Regions from separate parts of the Antarctobacter jejuensis genome, predicted to be linked through region 2. Evidence: riboswitches for the same ligand, from Rfam matches in the RefSeq annotation. Region 2 holds a riboswitch; each other region holds the start of a gene.

Region 1 (6,436 bases), on a different contig from region 2:
GCAGCGGCAAACCGCAGGCCAGGGCCTGCAACGCCTGCGCGCGTCCGATCTCTCCTCCGTCCGAGGTCACGGCCGCGTTGTTCGACATGTTCTGCGGTTTGAACGGGGCGACCGACAGGCCACGCCGCCGAGCCGCCCGGCACAGGCCGGCGACCAGCATGGACTTGCCCACGTTCGATCCGGTGCCCTGTATCATCACTGCGCGGCTCATGCGTCGATCCCCAACCGGCTTGGCAGGTGGTCCCGGCTGTGATCATCGAACAGGAAGGTTTGCCAGCCTCGCTTTGCCGCAGAGGCGATATTGGCCCGGTTGTCGTCGATCAGCAGTATCTGCGGCGGCGTCAGCCGTGCCCAGCGTTCGATGTGCGCGAAAAAGCCCGGATCCGGTTTGGCGACCCCCAGTGCGCCGGAGGCAAAGATTGCTTCAACGTGGGCGGAGAACCCCATGTCTTTCATGATATAATCAGCGCGAGGTTTCGGATTGTTGGTGCCTATCACGGCACGTTGCGGCGCATTTCGCAGCCAGCGCAGAACCTCATCATCCGGCCTGTCTTCGGCCCGAAGCCAATAGGTCAAAAGCGTTTCCGCCGTCACCTTGGTGGGTTGGATGGCCAGCCAGTCGGCCAACGCGACATCCAGTGACAGGGCACCGCGCAGCACTCGCGACGCCTGATCGGGCTGGTTCAGGAAGGCGCGGAACGCTGAGGGAGACAGGCCAAGGTCACGGTCCAGCGTGGCAACCCAGGCAAACGGGCCTTCAGGCGGTTCGGCATTCAACACGCCGTCGAAATCCCAGACGATCAGGTCCGCGGTCATGACGACAAGATCAGGGCAACCGCCACATAGCCGGCAGGCAGGGGCACGGTTGGCGGCAAATCCAGCCCCTGAGCGACGTGATCCGGCAGCAGGTGGGTGTGGGGGCCGACGGGCGACGTTCCGTCGGGATCCGGGATCGGCGCGTCGATCTCGACCTTCAGACAGGGGGTTTCCACGATGCGCACCGGACTGGCCATGGCCAAGGGTTGTCCCAGATGCTGAAGGTGATCGGGCCATTGCACCCCGGTGCAACTGTGCAGGTCGCGCGCCAGATCTTTGTCGCAGCGCACCATAAAGCGCGCGGCCCGGCGACCCAGCCCAAGGTCAAATCGCGCGCCTTTGGCGTCACGCGGCAACAGTGGATCGGGATCAGACCCCAGCGGGGTCAGCGCGCGCGGCATATCGCGGAACGCGCGGCCCTGAGGTACGGCGAGCGCCAATAGCGGTGTGTCGTCCGGGCGCTCGATCTCGAAGGCGGTCAGGTAGCTGGGCGCATCCAGCCGCAGCGCGCCGTGATCCGTGGTCAAGGTCAGGCGATCCTCCGCAATCACTGCGTGGCGGTCATCGCCGGAAGGGCAGGTAAACTCGGCAGAGGCCCCCCAGACGCCAGCGGTCAGCTTACAGGTGCCGGAGGTCAGCCTGTGCGCTACATCGGCCAGCAGGGCCTCGCCGCGCAGGGACAGGCGGCGGGTGGCCAGCCCGAGGGCCGCCGCCCGCGCGGGCAATTCGGCCCAGACCTGCGCCCGAAAATCCTCTGACGCGCTGCCCCAGACGGCAATTTCATCCAGTTTGCGCGCACAGCCGGTGCACAGTTGCGAGGCCTCGTCGATCACGCAACGGGCGACGCAGGGGCTGGCCGGGGGCTGGCGGTCGATGCGGCTCATGACAGGTCCACCATGACCAGTTCCGGCGGGCGGCCGATGCGGATCGGAAGGCCAGAGCATCCCAGCCCGCCGGAGACCACCAATTGGCGTGACCCGGCGCGATGATGCCCATAGGCGAAGCGGCGGCCATGTCTGGACGGTACGACCAGCGGAAACCCGAACGGGGCAATCTGACCGCCATGGGTATGTCCCGACAGGGTCAGGTCGATGGTATCGGGCAGATTCTCAAAGATATCAGGTTCATGCGCCATCAAAAGCGTGAACCGGCCCGGATCGAGTTTCGGCAAGACGGCCTCCAGATCGTCATTCCCTTCCGGCGTGCGCTTCCATGCCGTTTGAAGGGCGCGCTGGGATTCCAGACCCGCAACCGTCAGTTCCGCCCCATCCTTGCTCAGGACCACGGCGTCATTGCTGAGAACCGAAAGCCCTGCTTCCTCAAACGCCCGGTGCCATTTTGTCGGTGTCCCGTTGGTCTGCGCCTGGGGATCGTCACGCCAGTCATGGTTGCCGAACACGGCAAACACGCCAAGCGGGGCCCTGAGGGCGGACAGATGCGCGGCGACGGTGTCCGGCGCAAGGTCGCGCCCCCCCAATAGGTGACCGACATAGTCACCCAGCAACAGGATCACATCAGCGTTCAGCGCATTTGTCTGATCCACAAAGGCCTTGATGCGCGCCGGTCCCATGTAGGGCGCCGATGCGTGCAGATCCGCAAAGACCGCGATCCTCAGACGCGGCACAGGGACGTCGCGCAAGGCGGTCACCCTGTAAGTCCGGACTTTCGCATCGCGTCCCATCCGGATTCAGAACTCCACACCTTTCTGTGCCTTTACGCCGTCGCGGAAGGGATGCTTCAGCAACGTCATCTCGGTCACGAGGTCCGCCGCCTCGATCAGTTCGGGCTTGGCGTTGCGGCCTGTCAGGCAGACATGGGTCATGCGCGGTTTCTGCGTCAGCAGGAAATCCACGACCTCGTCGATATCGAGATAATCGTAACGCAGCGCGATGTTGATCTCATCCAGCAAGACGAACTGTATCTTCGGGTCGAGGATCTGTTCCTTGGCGATTGTCCAACCGTTCTGCGCGGCGGCAATGTCACGATCGCGATCCTGCGTTTCCCAGGTAAATCCTTCGCCGGATACGAAGAACCGGCATTCATCCGCGAAACGTTCGCGCAAAAAGGTCTTTTCGCCTGTGTCCCAGTTGCCCTTGATAAACTGCACCACGGCGCAGGGCATCTGATGCGCGATGCAGCGCATGATCATCCCGAATCCGGCCGAGCTCTTGCCCTTGCCTTTGCCGGTATGGACCATGATCAGACCTTTTTCTTCGGTCTTGGTCTTCATCATTTCGTCGCGCGCGGCCTTGATGCGGCGCATCTTTTCGGTGTGGCGGGTCGTTGCGTCGTCCATGGCGTCCCCCTGTCGCTCGGGCTCGGGATGGATGGCATTGGCCGAAGGCCGCGTCAATGCGGCTGGTGGCGCGACGTGATGGAACGACCTGACGGATTGACAAGGGCGCGCCTCTGGCGCACGACACCGGTCACGATGGTTTTCCCGGGTTCGCCGGGGATGACAACAGGGAACGCGGTTCAAACCCGCGGCTGCCCCCGCAACTGTAAGCGGCGAGTGTCCTTGCTGCGTGCCACTGGCCAGACCGGCCGGGAAGGCGCGAGGACGCACCGACCCGCGAGCCAGGAGACCTGCCATCGCCTGTGTAACAAAGACGCCGGGCGGGGTGCCCCGGAAGGAGGTCTGGAAATGAAAAGCAACTCGGTTCAGGGGCACGCCACATGAGCGCGCCGGTCGAACTGCTTGTCTGTGTCAAATGCCTGCGCGGGGAAGAGGCGCCAGAGGGCGGCATCCGCCCCGGTCAGCGTCTGCACGACGCAATCGCCGCGCGCGGTGTGCCCGAGGGCGTGAGCCTGCGCGCCGTGGAATGCCTGCAGAACTGCGATCAGGGGTGTTCCGTCGCCCTGCGGGGCGGGCCGCAAAGATGGACCTACGTTTACGGAAATCTCCACGAGGCGTCGCATCCGGACCTGCTGGCCGAGGGTGCGGCGCTTTATCATGCCACCAGCGACGGGCTGATCCCGTGGCGCGCGCGGCCCGAACACTTCAAACGCAACTGCGTCGCGCGCATCCCGCCCGAGCAGACCGATACGCCCGAAGAGGACAAGACATGACCGATCTCGCCAAGCTTCCCGTCACCGTGATCACCGGCTTTCTGGGCTCGGGCAAAACCACGCTGATTTCACATCTCATCCAGAACCCGGGCGGCAAGCGGCTGGCCGTGGTGGTCAATGAGTTCGGCGATGTTGGCGTGGACGGAGAGATCCTCAAGGGCTGCGCCATCCCCGACTGCCCGGCGGAAAACATCATGGAACTCGCCAATGGCTGCATCTGCTGCACCGTGGCCGATGATTTCATCCCGACGATCGAGGCGCTGATGGCGCTGGACCCGCGCCCCGAACACATCCTGATCGAAACCAGCGGTCTGGCCCTGCCCAAACCGCTGCTCAAGGCCTTTGACTGGCCGGATATCCGGTCCAAGATCACCGTCGACGGTGTGATCGCGCTGGCAGACGCCGAGGCGGTCGCGGCGGGCCGCTTTGCGCCGGACGTGGCAAGGGTCGATGCGCAGCGTCTGGCGGATGACTCGCTGGATCACGAAACACCGTTGTCCGAGGTGTTCGAGGACCAGATTTCCTGCGCTGACATCATCCTGCTGACCAAACCTGATCTGGCCGGTCCCGAAGGTGTGGCCAAGGCCAAGGCGCTCATCGCCGCCGAAGCACCGCGCCCGCTGCCGGTGATCGAGGTCGCCGAGGGCGCGATTGACCCGCGCGTGATCCTGGGTCTGGAGGCGGCTGCAGAGGATGACATGGAAGCGCGTCCGTCGCATCACGATGGCCACGATGATCACGAACACGATGATTTCGAATCCATCGTGGTGGACCTGCCCGAGATTGACGACCCCGCGACGCTGGTCGCCGCGATCGAACGTCTGGCCAAAGAGATGAACATCCTGCGGGTCAAGGGCTATGCCGCTGTTCAGGGCAAGCCGATGCGCCTGCTGGTGCAGGCGGTCGGCGCTCGCGTGCGGCACCAGTTCGACCGTCCGTGGAAACCGGAGGAGGCGCGGGCCAGCCGCGTGGTGGTCATTGCCGAACATGACGATGTGAAACCCGACGCCATCCGCGCCATCCTCGGCGCGGAACCGGTGCCCGCAGAGTAAGGGGTAGGGTGGGTCATCGACCCACCACACACCGCAACCGCCATGCACGTCATCTTTCGCGAAAGCCACGGCCTCGAAGAGACCGAAACCCCAACCGACCTGGCGCAGAGCCCGGCGGAACTGGTGGTCCTGTCTCTGTCCGATTCCGATCTTGGCGCTTTCGCTGCCGGATGGGAGCGCGGGGGCGGGCGTGAGGGGCGGATGCCCTCTCTGCGGCTGGCCAATATCGCGGCGCTGAAACATCCGCTGTCGGTGGACACCTATGTCGAACAGACGCTGGCAGGGGCCAAGGGCATTTTGATCCGGCTGATCGGCGGGGTGCCCTACTGGCCCTACGGGTTGCAGCAGATCGCGGCCCTGGCGCAGGCCCGGGGCATCGCCCTTGCCGTCCTTCCGGGCGACGGGCGCGCGGATACCCGGCTGGACGAGGTATCGACCTTGCCGGTATCGACGCTGCGCCGATTACAGCATCTTTGCGATACGGGGGGCGCTGTGGCTGCGCAGGCGGCGCTGGCGCAGCTGGCCTTGGCGGCGGGTTTGTATGCGGGGCCGGTACGTGGGGCAAAGGTCTTGCCACAGGTTGGTGGCTGGCTGCCGGAGCACGGGGTGTGTTGCCCGGTCCTTGAGGTTCTGCGCGGCGGCGAGAGCGGAGGGGGACTTTCTGTCCCCCGCTCGCGTTCCGCGACCCCCCCTGAAGGTATTTCCAGCCCAAAGAAGCCGGGGGCGCTGGTGCTTGTGGTTTTCTACCGGTCTTATCTGGTGGCGGCGGATCTGGGGCCGGTCGAGGCGCTTTGTGAGGCGCTGCGCGCGCGGGGGTTTCAGGTGATGGGCCTGTTTGCGCCGTCGCTCAAGGCGCCCGGCGCTGCGGACTGGCTGCAACGGCAGGTGCGGCATTTGGCGCCTGTATCCATTGTCAATGCCACCTCTTTTTCCGGTCGCGGGGATCACGGTACCTCTCCTCTGGATGCAGCGGATGTGCCGGTCTTTCAGGTCGCGCTGGCAACCTCGACCCGCGAGGCCTGGGCCGAGGCGGAGCGCGGGCTGTCGCCTGCGGATCTGGCCATGCATGTCGTGCTGCCCGAGGTCGACGGGCGGTTGTTTGGCGGGGCAGTGTCTTTCAAGGAGCCGGGCGCGCGCGATCCGGATCTGCAATTTGCCCGCGTGGCGCATGTGGCGGACCCTGGGCGCGTTACTGCCGTGGCGGACCGGGTGGCGCGCTGGCATCGCCTTGCCAGTCTGCCACCGGCTGAACGGCGCGTGGCGCTGGTCCTGTCGACTTATCCGGGGCGCGACTGGAACATCGCGCATGCAGTGGGATTGGACGCGCTGGCATCCGCAGAGGCCATATTGGAGGATCTCGCCGAGGCGGGCCATGCCGTCGAGACAGGTTTATCCGGCGAAGACATGCAAGCCGCGTCAATGTCGTGGCCGGTTGCGGCGTACAAGGCGGCCTTGGCGCGCCTGCCGCAACCTTTGCAGGACGATGTTCACGCCGCCTG
Region 2 (6,436 bases):
TTCGACCCGTTCCAGATCGCCGGTCGGCTCGTGCATGTCCGGTTCCTGCACCTCGATGTAGTAGAGGCGGGTGGCCGGGTCCATTTCGATGACGCGGGCGGTGGCGGCCTTACGCACCACCTGCCGGTGCACCTGGCTTTCGGGCGGTACGTCGATCACCACATCGCGCTGCACGGTGGCCTGACAGCCCAGCCGACGGCCGGACTTCAGCCCGCGCACCCGGTCATAGCGCTCTTCGACCGCGTTCCACTCGGACAGGGCATCCTTGGCGACAGTGACCCCGTGCTTGGGGAAATCGCCGTAGGACGGGGTGATCTGGCATTTCGAACAGATGCCGCGCCCGCCGCAGACCGAATCGAGGTCGACGCCCAGCTGGCGCGCAGCGGTCAGGACAGGGGTGCCCACGGGAAAGCGGCCGCGCTTGCCCGAGGGGGTAAAGATCACGAGCGGGTCTTGAGACATGCATAAACCTCCGAATTGCGCGGACCATAGCGCCGGTTGCGGCAATGAAAAGCCGTCAGGCGTCACGTCCGGGGCGGAAAACGGCACGGATGGCCAATGGTGGGAAATTCATGCGGCTGGCGTGTCAGCCCTGACCCAGCCAGCGCAGGATTTCACCGCGGTTGCCGTCCAGATCCGGGGCCGGGCCGCGCGATTTCGGGTCCGGCGCATCGGTCATCTTGATCGGGTTGCCGGCGGCCTTGTAGGCCTGCCGCCCGTTCTTGTCGAGCACATCGACCACCATGTTGCGCGCGATGATCTGCGGATCTTTCAGCACCTGATCGACGCTCTGGATCGGCCCGGTGGGAATGCCCGCCGCCTGCAGGCGCGAGATCCAGAAGGCGCGGGTGTTGTCCAGCGTCACCGCCTCGATCAGCCGTTTCAGCAGGCGCGCGTGTTTGCACCGCTCGGGGTTGGTGGCAAAGCGCGGATCGTCCGAAATCGGCAGGTTCAGCGCGATACACAGCTTTTCGAACAGCCGGTCATTGCCGGCGGCGATCACGAACAGCCCGTCGCTGGCGTGAAAGGTCTCAAACGGGGTGATCGAGGGATGCCGCGCCCCCGATGGCGCCGGGGCCTTGCCCGTCACCGTGGTCAGCGCCACCGCGTGTTCGAGGATCGCCAGCTGGCTGTCCAGCATGGCCACATCGATCTTGCGCCCGACGCCGTTGCGGTCCCGGTCCAGGAGCGCCGCCAGAATGCCCTGCGCCAGGAACATGCCCGCCACGATATCCCCGATGGAGGCCCCCACGCGCACCGGGTCACGGCCCTTTTCGCCGGTGATCGACATCACCCCGCCGCGCGCCTGAACGACCATGTCATAGGCAGGCCGCTTGGAATCCGGACCGGTATGGCCAAAGCCCGACACCGCGCCATAGACCAGCCGGGGAAAGGCCGCGTGCAGGTTGTCCCAGCCATAGCCCAGCCGTTCCATCACGCCGGGGCGGAAGTTTTCGACCACCACATCCGCCCGCGCCAGAAGCCGTTCAAAGATCGCGCGGTCCTCATCGGCCTTGAGGTTCAGCGCGATGCTTTTCTTGCCGTGGTTGATGGCGGCGAAATAGGCGGATTTGCCGTCCTTGAAGGGCGGAAAGGTGCGCGTGTCATCGCCGCCGCCCGGCGATTCGACCTTGATGACCTGCGCCCCCATGTCCGCCAGCGTCATGGTGCAGAACGGCCCGGCCAGCACATGCGTCAGGTCGAGGATCACGTATCCGGCAAGGGGGGCGGTCATGGGCGGGTCCTGTTGTTTGGGTCTTTGTGCTCCTCACCACACAAGCGTGACAGCGCGGTGACGGCAAGGGTCTGTTTGGCCACTGGCAAAGGATGGCCGGGGGATGGTGCGGGAATGACGGGATTTTGTGTGGTGGGCGGGGGAAATTGGCGGGGTAAATGGACGGGGAAGGCTGCTTCAGGGCTCACCAAAGCAAAACCCCAAGGTTTCGCCCCGAAGCCACCCCACGCTTCGATCCGGCCTGACATCCCGGCCCGCCGGCGCCAAGCGAAATAGCCGTCTCCCGCCTTTGGCGGGGCCCTCGGCGATTTCCCTTGTCTCCGTCCGTCCGCGCTGTCGTCTCGGTCTCAGGCGAGGGGCGGCTCCGAAGCAAAACCTTTCACGGGGAGGTGGGCCGGTCAGGGCCGCGGCAGGCGCGCGTGAAAGACAAAGCCCAGCAGGTTCATCAAGAGTTGCGCCGCAAGGATGGAGGTGCTGCCCGTCGGATCGTAATCCGGGGCAACCTCGACCAGATCGATGCCGACGACGGGGTGGCTGCGGGTGACATGCTGCAGCAGTTCCAGCACCTCATAGTAGAGAAAGCCGCCATGGCTGGGCGTGCCGGTGCCGGGCGCGATGGACGGGCAGAAGGCGTCGATATCGATGGTGATATAGACCGGCGCGCCCGCAGGCAGGCGGGCCGCGGTGGGTTCTGGCCCCAGTTTGCGCATCTGGCGCACCGACAGGATATCCGATCCGCGGGCGCGGGCGTCCTCGTACCCATCGCGCGCGGTGGACGACACGTTGCGGATGCCCACCTGGGTCAGGCCGGTGACATGTGGTTTCTCGGCGGCGCGGCGCATCGGGTTGCCGTGGCCGCGGGTGACACCGTGACGTTCATCGACGAAATCCAGATGGGCGTCGATCTGCAGCACATGGAAGGGGGCGCGGCCCTCGTAGGCCTCGATGCAGGGGATGTTGATCGAGTGGTCGCCGCCGATGGTTACGGGCAGGGCGCCGGCGTTCAGCGCGGCCTCGACGCCGCTGCGGATATTGGCGTGGCTGGTGAGCGTATCGGTATGCACGATATCGGCGTCGCCCATGTCCACAAGGCGCACCCCGTCAAGGTAGGTCACGTCGTCTTCGTGGTCATAGGCGCCCGCGTGGCCAAAGCTGAAGAGCGTACTGGCCTCGCGCACTCCGCGCGGGCCGAACCGCGCGCCCGCGCGCCATTGCGTGCCCGCGTCGAAGGGCGCGCCAAGAATGGCGGCATCCGCTTGCAGCGCGCTCCAGTCCGGCTGATAGGGCGCGCGCGCAAAGGTGCAGATGCCGGTAAACGGCAGGTTCAGGCGACCGGTTTCATATCCGTGGCTCATGCGGCATCTCCTTGGGTGGGGGCAACCTAACCGGACGGAACGCATGGGCAAGCGGGAAGCCTGTCAAGACAAATAAACACGTATTGGTTGCATTTGTTTTCTTGGAATCCCCCTTGTTGAGGTTAACGTAGCGTCACTTTTACCAACCACGGATTTGAAGGGGGACGTGCGATGACGGGACATGGACGGGCAATCGGGGCCTTGGGGGCCTTGCTGATGCTGCCGTTGGCGGCGGCGGCGCAGGATTTCGGGGTGGACATGCCGGCGAACCCGGCGCCGGGGGTCACATTCCCGACAGCGGAGGATGAGATCAACAGCTGGATCTTTGTCGAACCGCAGGACACGGCGGCCATTCACGCCCACGGCTGGGGCATCTGGGCCGGTTTGACCAAGCCGGTGGAGGGCGAGGGCGGCTTTGCCCGCGTGACCTATCAGACATGGCTGACCAAGGCGGATGTGATTTCTGTCTTCACCGGCAAGGACCCGGAAAAGGACTTCCTGCTGGGCGAGTCGAACCAGATGTTCAAGCACGGGCTGGTGGATGGCTTCCTGGCCAATGCCGCCTCGGAAAAGAAGGACGGGACGGAGCCGGTCAAGAACGCCGCCGGGATCATCGTGAACACCGACGTGCTGGAGAATGTCGCCTACAGCCCGCCCTCGGCAGCCTACCTGCTGGAAACCGGCACCGGAAAGCCCGAGGTGCTGGACCGGCTGCTGGCCGAGGGCGACAAGGTGGTTTTTCCCGATGACGCGGTGAACGTCAAACCGGTCTACAAGCTGATCACCGAAGACCGGCTGAGCGACTGGACCGATGCCGACGGCCGCGCGCGCAAGCTCTATGCCTTTACCGCCTGGCCGGGCATCCCGGACATCACCAACTGGACGCCCGACATGAAAGAGGGCGGCTATCCCGAAACCCTCTGGCAGCAATGCGTCTATGTCGATCTGGAGCTGAAGGGGCGCACCACCTCCACCGGCGTCGATGTGAACTGTGCCAGCCCCGATGAAAGCAGCATCTATTCGCTGGACGATTTCATCGCCGTGAACCTCAAGGACGTGGACGGCGGGTTCATCAACACCGCGACCGGCGAGACGGAGGAGTTCGGCGGCGACATCGCCATTGCCCTGCTTGTGGCGATGCACGTCACCTCGCGCGAGGTGACGCAATGGACGTGGCAGACCTTCTGGTGGCAGGCGGATGCCGCCCATCCCAACACGCCCTCCAGCGCCGCCATCGCCGCCGCGCGCCCCGATACCCTGACGACGCAGGCCGCGCATTACGCCATGGCCCCGGCCTATTCCATGCTGGTCCCGGCGCAGCCACTCATCGGCGGCAAGAACGTCGGCGCGCTGGTCACCGCCTTCAATCCCTATCTGGAGGCAGGGTTCGGCACGCCCGTGGTGTCGATCACCGAAACCGTGCAGATCCCGCAGGGCGACGGCTGGTCCACGATCACCACCGATCTGGGCATTCAGACCAACTGCATGACCTGCCACGGCCTTGCGGCCTGGGGCGGGCGCGGCACCGGCTATGCGGCGAACTTCTACGTGCCGCGCGATTTCTGGGTCTTCGACACCGCGCTGGACGTGGATTTCGCCTGGTCCGTGCAGGCCATCGGAGAGGCGGTGCAGGCCGCCAACAAGAAGGCCGCCGACACCAAATCCGACTGACACACCCCCGGATCGGGCGCAAAATAGCGCCCGATCCCCGCTTGCCAGACCCGTCCGCCTGTCGCACTCTGCCGCCGTCAGGTGCCCCGCCAAGGGGAGAATCGGGAAGCCGGTGAAAAACCGGCGCGGGCCCGCCGCTGTAAGGGGGACGGTGCGGATACAGGCCACTGGGGCAATCCCCGGGAAGGCGTCCACACCGGCAGAACCCAAGCCAGAAGACCGGCCTGACGACATGGACCGCCGCGGTGGAACGCGCGCGGTCGCTGTCTTTCGCGGAGCCGACCATGAGCGATCCCACAATCGCGCCCAAAGGCGCGTCCACTTATCCCGCGCCCGAACGGGCGCGCACCTTCACTGCGTCCGAACGCCGGGCGCTCTATGACGTCATCGACGCGCGCCGGGACGTGCGCAACGAATTCCTGCCCGATCCCATCGCCCCGGACCGCCTGCGCCGGGTGCTGCAGGCCGCCCATGCCGCGCCCTCTGTCGGCTTCATGCAGCCGTGGAATTTCATCCTGATCCGCGACGCCGCGCGCCGCCGGGCCGTGCACACCGCATTCCAGCGCGCCAACGCAGAGGCCTGCCAGATGTTCGAGGGCGAAAAGCGCAGCAAATACGCGGCGTTAAAGCTCGAAGGTATCCTGAAATCCCCGCTGAACATCGCCGTCACCTGTGACCGCACGCGCGGCGGAAAGGTGGTTTTGGGACGGACCCACAACCGCGACATGGATCTCTATTCCACGGTCTGCGCGGTGCAGAACCTCTGGCTTGCTGCCCGGGCAGAGGGGCTGGGCGTGGGCTGGGTCAGCATCTTCCGGCAGGAGGACCTGCGCGAGCTGCTGGGCCTGCCGGACCACGTCGAAACCGTGGCCTATCTCTGCGTCGGTCACATCGACGACTGTTTCGCACAGCCCGAACTGCAGGCGCGCGGCTGGCGCAAGCGGCTGGACCTCGACAGCCTGATCATGGAAGACCATTGGCACGACGCGCCTCGGGATGCTGAGTAACGGACAAGCCACATGATCGACCAGACCACCGTCAAGCGGATCAACCTTCTGCACGGATCGCCGGGCTTTGTCCTGCGCACCGACCCCAAGACCGGGCAGGGCGCGGTCAGCAACCCGCCAAAGGTCCCAAAGGCCAGCGGCGAATACTGGATCCACGGCACCTCGATCCTTGCGGGCGGGACGGAACGGCCCTCCGTTTTTGTCGTCGACACCGACAGCGGCGGCACGCTGCGCGCAATTTTCTGGAAAACCGCCAGTGGCTGGATCGACAGTCAGGACCCGCAGGCCCCCGAAACGCTGGGCCTGCCGCGCGACCGGATCTTTCCCTTCGACTGGCGGTTCGATGTGCCCCTCGAAGAGGACATCTTTCACCCCGATCCGGGCGGGACGCCCCGACGCACCGCACGCTCTTTCCTTTCCCGGCTGCGCATGCGATAGGGACGCGCCAACCGATCCCTCCCAAGGAGTGCCCCTCATGGAGATTCGCGAGGCCCTGACCTTCGATGACGTTCTTCTCGTTCCCGCAGCATCCAGTGTGCTGCCATCCACGGCGGATACCCGCACACGGGTGACGCGTTCCATCGCGCTCAACATCCCGCTTTTGTCCAGTGCAATGGACACCGTAACCGAAAGCCGCATGGCGATCACCATGGCGCAGGCTGGCGGCA
Region 3 (6,436 bases), on a different contig from region 2:
GCGGCGATGTTGCGTTCCAGATTGCCGCCGGTAAAGCGCGGGTTCACCTTCAGAAAGGTGGCATTCTCCACCCGGCCCGGCGTCGGCGGCGTGTCCGACAGCATCCCCCGCCCGGCCGAGGAAAAGGCGACAAAGGCGGTGCCCAACTCCTCACAGGTCTGGATCATCCCCATCTCGGGCAGCCGCGTCTGCAGCGAATACTCCGACTGAACGGCCGCCACCGGATGCACCGCATTGGCCCGCCGCAGCGTGGTCGGCGCGATTTCGGACAGGCCATAGGCGCCGATCTTGCCCTTGGCGATCAGCCCCTTGAGCGATTCCACCACCACCTCGATCTCGATCCTCGGGTCGCGGCGGTGAATGTAGAACAGGTCCACCCGTTCCAGCCCCAGCCGTTTCAGGCTCTTGTCCAGTTCCACCTCCAGATGTTCGGCGGAATTGTCGAAACAGCGTTCGCCGGTTTCCGGGTCGCGTGTGATCGACGCCTTGGTGGCAATGCGGAACGGGATCCCGCCCTTGCCCGCATAGCGTTTCAGGAAACTGCCGATGATCTCTTCGGATTTGCCCATGCCATAGACATTGGCGGTGTCGATGTGATCGACCCCCATGTCCAGCGCGGCATCCAGAACCGCATGGCTCTGCGCCTCTGTGACAGGTCCGTAAAACCCGGCAAAGGACATCGCCCCGATTCCAAGGGCCGACACCTCCGGCCCGCCCCGCCCCAACGGTCTGCGCAACATCGTCTGTCCTCCTGTGGTGATGGGCGCAGAGTGACCGCCCCAAAGCGCCTTGGCAAGCCCCACGACACCCGCCCGCGTCGTTGCCGTCCCGCCCGTGTCGCTTTGTCCATTGCTCCGCCGCCTGCCATCTGCCAAACCAAGGGCGTGACCGGTCCCGGCGTGGACACGCGCCGGGGGAAAGAGGGAATGCCGTGCGGCGCACCATGCGTCCAGTCGGCAGCTGCCCCCGCAACTGTAAGCGGAGAGCCGGGCCAATACGCCACTGGAGCAATCCGGGAAGGCAGGCCCAGGCACTGACCCGCGAGCCAGGAGACCTGCCGGACACCCGTCGCGCCCGCGCGGCGGTTCCACCGGACGACGGGGTGTGCGTCTGGCCCTTTTGCGGTTGGCCCGTGGCTGCCGTGACCGGGCCTGTCCTGCCTCTCGTCCCGTCTGCCTTGCGCCGGGGATGGCGCGAACTGGAAAGGACATACGGCGTGAGATTTCTCACCGGAATGAAACAGGCCCTTTGGGCCGCCGCGCTGGCGCTGCCCGCCTCGGCACTGCCCACGACTGGACAGGCGCATTTCCTGCTGGAATACACCGTCGATACGATGATCGACCGCCCCGGTGATGTCCCGGTCAAGCTGATCTTCTGGCACCCCTACGCCAATGGCTACGTGATGGAGATGGCGCGCCCGCGCGAATTCTACATGATCCACCGGGGCCAGCGCACCGACCTGCTGGACACCCTGACCGCGGTGCCCTTCACCGGCGCGGAAAACACCGCCACCGCGTGGCGCGGCACCGTGCCGGTCAAACGCGCGGGCGATTACATCCTTGTCACGGTCCCCGAACCCTATTTCGAGGAAAGCGAGGACAAGTACATCCAGCAGTTCACCAAGGCCTTTCTCAACCGCGCCACCCTGCCCACCGACTGGGCCGACCCGGTGGGCCTGCCGGTGGAAATCCTGCCGCTGACCAAACCCTATAACGTGCTGGCAGGCGGCAGCTTTACGGGCCGCGTCATGATCGGCGATCAGCCCGTCGCAGGGGCCGAGATCGAAATCGAATACATGGCCGCCCTGCCCGACATGGAGGCCGCCCGCGCCTCTGCCCCCACCGTGGCACCGCCGCCCGGCGGCGCGCTGGTGCTGCACACCGATGCGCAGGGCTATTTCACCTTCACCGTGCCGCGCGCGGGCTACTGGGGCTTTGCCGCCCTCGCCGCCGGACCCGTCACCGAACATGAGGGCAAGGAGCTCAGTCAGGACGCCGTCCTCTGGATTCGCGCCTGGGACATGGAGTAAGCCCCGCAGATGCATATCGTGGATGGAGCCCTCTCAACCCCGGTCCTGATCGGCGGCGCAGTCGCCGCCGCAGGGGGCATTGCCCTTGGCCTGCGCGCCCTGCCGCTGGAACGCATTCCGGCGGCGGGTGTGCTGTCGGCGGCGTTTTTCGTGGCCTCGCTGATCCATGTGCCCATCGGCCCGTCCTCAGTGCACCTGATTCTGAACGGGCTGGCCGGGCTGATCCTTGGCTGGGCGGCCTTTCCGGCGCTGTTTGTGGGTCTGATCCTGCAGGCGGTGTTCTTCGGTTTCGGCGGCTTGTCGGTGCTGGGCGTCAACGCGGTCAACATCGCCCTGCCCGCCGTCCTCATCGGGGTGCTGCTGCGCCCCTTCCTGACCCGCGTCCGCCCGCCCGTGGCGGCGGTTCTGGGCGGCATCGGCGGCGCGCTCTCCATCGCGCTGACCACGCTGTTCGTTGCCCTGTCGCTGATGTTCAGCGGCGATGAGTTTCTGGCCGTCGCCCATCTGGTCTTTGTCGCCCACCTGCCCATCATGGCGATCGAGGGGCTGCTGACAGGTTTCGCCGTCCTGCTGGCCGCCAAGGTCAAGCCGGACCTCTTCACCGCGCTCGAAGAGACCCACGCATGACCCGGCTGATCTTCCTGCTGACACTCTTTGCCCTGCCGGTCCCCGCCCTGGCGCACAAGGTCATCGCCGCCGTCTTCCCCTCGGGCAGCGCCATCGAGGGCGAGATTGGCCTCTCCAATGGCGAAATGGCGCCCGACCTGCCCGTGCAGGTCTACGGCCCCGACGGCACCCTGCTGGGCGAAACTGTCACCGATGCCGAGGGCTTTTTCACCTTCACCCCCAGCGACCCCGTCGCCCACAGCTTCCGCGCCAACCTTGGCGCGGGCCACGTCGCCGATGTCACCATGTCCGCCGAAGACGTGGCCCGGATCCTCGGCGTCGCGCCCGCCGCCCCCGTCATCGCACAACCCGCACCAACCGTCCCCACAGGGCCCGGCCTGACCGACACCGACCGCAGCGAAATCGCCCGTATCATGCGGGACGAACTGCGCCCCCTGCGCCGCGAAATCGCCGCCTACCGCGAAAAGAACGACCTGCAGACGATCCTTGGCGGCATGGGCTATATCTTCGGCCTCTTCGGCCTTGGCTTCTACCTCGCCGCGCGCCGCCGCCTGAAAGACCCGGAATGAGCCCCGAATGAGTCACGTCCTCTCCAACACGCAGGCTACGCTGACCCCCACCGGGGCCGAGCAGAGCCCCGGCCCCATCGGCCTTCTGGACCCGCGCACCCGCATCCTTGCCGCGCTGGCCTTTGGCCTCTGCGCCGTCTCGCTGCATTCGCTGACCGCGCTCAGCGCCGCGCTGGCGGTGTCCCTGCTGCTGCTCACCCTCTCGCGCCTGCCGGTCAAGCGCACGCTGAAACGCGTCGCCATGGTCGACAGCTTCGTCATCGTCATGCTGGTGCTCTTGCCTTTCACCGTGCCCGGCGACCCGATCTTTACGCTCTGGGGCTACCCCGCCTCGTGGCAGGGCCTTGCCCGCGCCGCGCAGATCGGCCTGACCGCCAATGCCGTCCTGCTGACCCTCATGTCGCTGGTCGGCACGATGGAGCCTGTCACATTGGGCCACGCCCTGCACCGCCTCCGCGTTCCCGAAACCCTTGTGCAACTGATGCTGTTCACCATCCGCTACGTCGAGGTCTTGCGGCAGGAATACCTGCGCCTGCGCGCCGCCATGAAGGTGCGCGGCTTTCGCCCGGCCACCAACTGGCACAGCTACCGCAGCTTCGGCTACCTCGTCGGCATGATGATGGTGCGCGCCATCGAACGCTCCGAACGCCTGCTGGGCGCGATGAAATGCCGGGGCTTCTCGGGGCGCATCGTGCTGCTGGACGATTTCCGCACCAGCCGCGCCGACGCGCTCTTTGCCCTTGGTCTTGCGGTCACGCTGCTGGCCCTGCTGACGCTGGACAGGACCGTCCGATGATCGAACTGGACGACCTGCACTTTGCCTATCCCGGCCAACCGCCCGTTCTGGCGGGCGCTTCCATGCGCCTTGGACCGGGGGAACGCCTGTCCATCACCGGCGCCAATGGCGCGGGCAAATCCACACTCCTGCGCATGATCCTCGGGCTGCAACGCCCGACGCGTGGCACGGTCACGATCTTTGACAAGCCGCGCGCCCGCGAAAAGGACTTTCACGAGGTCCGCCGACGCATCGGGCTGGTGTTTCAGGACCCCGACGATCAGCTCTTCTGCCCCACCGTGGCCGAGGACGTGGCCTTTGGCCCGCTCAACCTCGGCAAGCAAAGGGACGAGGCGCTGGCCATCGTCGAACAGACCCTGACGGTGCTCGACCTGCTGCACCTGCGCGACCGCGTCACGCACAAACTCTCAGGCGGCGAAAAACGCCTTGTGACACTGGCCACGGTGCTGGCCATGTCGCCAGAGGTGCTGCTGCTGGACGAGCCGACCAACGCGCTGGACCCCAAGAACGCGGCACGCCTGACAGAGATCATCGACGCCCTGCCACTGCCGATCCTGCTGGTCAGCCACGATCCCGCCTTCCGCAATGCGATTGCGCCCTGTGCCTTGGAACTGACCGAAGGGCGGCTGGTGCCGGTCTGACCCCCGCCGCGCCATTCGCCTCAGTTCTTTCGCGCCGTGACGCGGCATCCGTTCGACACAGTCAGGGTCAGCGTCCGCCCGTTGGACGACAGGGTGCCGTTGGCGCTGTTGGTGATCCAGCCAAAGGTCTCGGTGGCCGAATACTGCCGCCCGTTCAGGGTGCCCCGCGCGGTGCCGGGGCCCGCGGTGCTGCTCAAGGTCGCGGTAAAGGCGTTGCCCCCGGCGGACCGATAGACGCTGCTGCCTGTAACCCTCCCGGCAGGGCAAGTGGCCGACCACGACCATGATCCGACCATCGAATAGGTCTTGGGCGCTGGCGCCGGCGCGGGTTTGGGTGCGACTTGCCCCTGTTCCTTCTGCGGCAATAAGGGTTTGGGCGCGGCCACCACCTGTTTGCAGACTGTGCCGGACCGCGCCGCGATCACCTCCAACGCCCGGGCCGTGCCCAGATCACCCGCGTCAAGCGCCGCCTCCGTGGCCTCCAGAAACCGGCGGAATGCGTCGCGGGTGCGCGGCCCCATGATCCCGTCCGGCGTGCCTGCGTTGCATCCCAGCGCATTCAGACGCGTTTGCGACTGGCGCAGGATGTCCCGGCTGTTCTCCGGCTCCGCAACCGGGGTCACCACATCCCTCTGAACAGGCACCGCGCGCTGCGCTTCTGCCCGTTCGGCCCGCAGCCTTTCCAGTTCCGCCAGCGCTTCGGCCAGGGCCTGTTCCGCGTCCTGTTCGCCGCGAACCGGGGCCAGCGGCGCGGGGGCTGCCGCCTTCAACACCTTGGATTTCGCCAAAATCTCCGCCATGGGCACGGCAAAATTCACCTGTCCCGCGCGGCTGCCTGCGTGATGCAGGGCAATCACCTTCTGGCTGCCCGCATCGATCACCGGAGAGCCGGAATTCCCCGGCAGCGTGTCGCAGGTATGGCGCAACCGGTTTTGCGCCAGTGCCGGGGTATCCGCCTGGCATTTCTCGCGGCTGATGCGCTGAGCCTCGCCCATCGGATGGCCGATCACCCAGAACGGGTCACGGTCCTGCGGCACAGCCGCCGACAGTTCCAGCGCGCCGAACTCGGCATTGGCATCGCCCAGCACCTGCAAGACAGTGTAATCCAGCGCCTCGTTGGTCTCCAGCGGCACGGGATTGACGTGGAATGTCTTCACCCCGTCGTCCAGACCGTCGCGGACAAAACCCACATGAAACTGCACCGCCGCGATGCTGTTGGCCCCCTTCGCCTTCATCTGCGGATGATCCAGCACACCCGGCACGCAATGGTGGTTCGTGATGATCCTGTTGCCCTCGACCAGAAAGCCGGTGCAGGGCGCATGGCCCGCGTTGGTCAGGATCTGCAACATGCCCACGGACCGGCCCGTGCGCGCAAAGATCGAATTGGCCCCGTAGTTGGAAATGAACTCGTTGTTGTAGGCCCCCGCCTGCACCTCAAGTTGCACATCGCCCAAAAGCGACTCATTGCGCGGGGCCACCACCTGACCAAAGGTCTCGGCCGGGAACAGCATCAGGTCCTGCGCGTGGGCGGCGACACTGGACAGGGCAATCAGGGAAACAGCGGCGGCAAGACGGGCAAAGGGCATCAGGAATTGGGCTCCGGGCGCAGGGATTCGCGCGGCAGTCTAACAGGTCAGGAGGCGCTTCCGAGTCCGGAATTCCACGCAATCGAAAGGCGCCTTTTCCTAAAAAAGCGTAAATTCGCGCCTGTAACCCCTTGATCCTGCATTCCCCCTAAGCTGTCCACGCGTGGACACCCCCTCAGCGCCGCATC

Evidence for each region. Region 2 has a riboswitch for cobalamin ahead of bluB (5,6-dimethylbenzimidazole synthase). Riboswitches for the same ligand answer to the same signal wherever they lie in the genome.
Region 1: it holds a riboswitch for cobalamin, as region 2 does, so the genes downstream of both, ACTXGA_RS00575 (DUF1636 family protein) here and bluB (5,6-dimethylbenzimidazole synthase) in region 2, are expected to answer to the same signal.
Region 3: it holds a riboswitch for cobalamin, as region 2 does, so the genes downstream of both, ACTXGA_RS00480 (DUF4198 domain-containing protein) here and bluB (5,6-dimethylbenzimidazole synthase) in region 2, are expected to answer to the same signal.

Annotation. Positions count from the first base shown of each region.
Region 1 covers NZ_JBQQXJ010000001.1:113,272-119,707, reverse strand. The annotation lists gene ACTXGA_RS00600 (cobyric acid synthase) at 1-211, opposite strand, end outside; gene ACTXGA_RS00595 (HAD family hydrolase) at 208-816, opposite strand; gene ACTXGA_RS00590 (DUF1289 domain-containing protein) at 813-1,700, opposite strand; gene ACTXGA_RS00585 (metallophosphoesterase) at 1,697-2,455, opposite strand; gene cobO (cob(I)yrinic acid a,c-diamide adenosyltransferase) at 2,504-3,112, opposite strand; cobalamin riboswitch at 3,232-3,424, shown strand; gene ACTXGA_RS00575 (DUF1636 family protein) at 3,493-3,885, shown strand; gene cobW (cobalamin biosynthesis protein CobW) at 3,882-4,937, shown strand; gene cobN (cobaltochelatase subunit CobN) at 4,980-6,436, shown strand, end outside.
Region 2 covers NZ_JBQQXJ010000002.1:261,096-267,531, forward strand. The annotation lists gene ACTXGA_RS03925 (ASKHA domain-containing protein) at 1-462, opposite strand, end outside; gene ACTXGA_RS03930 (CaiB/BaiF CoA transferase family protein) at 587-1,735, opposite strand; gene ACTXGA_RS03935 (agmatinase) at 2,134-3,090, opposite strand; gene ACTXGA_RS03940 (hypothetical protein) at 3,262-4,761, shown strand; cobalamin riboswitch at 4,824-5,003, shown strand; gene bluB (5,6-dimethylbenzimidazole synthase) at 5,046-5,768, shown strand; gene ACTXGA_RS03950 (hypothetical protein) at 5,781-6,206, shown strand; gene guaB (IMP dehydrogenase) at 6,244-6,436, shown strand, end outside.
Region 3 covers NZ_JBQQXJ010000001.1:95,863-102,298, forward strand. The annotation lists gene ACTXGA_RS00475 (aldo/keto reductase) at 1-740, opposite strand, end outside; cobalamin riboswitch at 873-1,076, shown strand; gene ACTXGA_RS00480 (DUF4198 domain-containing protein) at 1,235-2,029, shown strand; gene cbiM (cobalt transporter CbiM) at 2,039-2,656, shown strand; gene ACTXGA_RS00490 (NikL family nickel/cobalt ECF transporter subunit) at 2,653-3,225, shown strand; gene cbiQ (cobalt ECF transporter T component CbiQ) at 3,233-4,021, shown strand; gene ACTXGA_RS00500 (energy-coupling factor ABC transporter ATP-binding protein) at 4,018-4,662, shown strand; gene ACTXGA_RS00505 (trypsin-like peptidase domain-containing protein) at 4,683-6,248, opposite strand; gene cobF (precorrin-6A synthase (deacetylating)) at 6,424-6,436, opposite strand, start outside.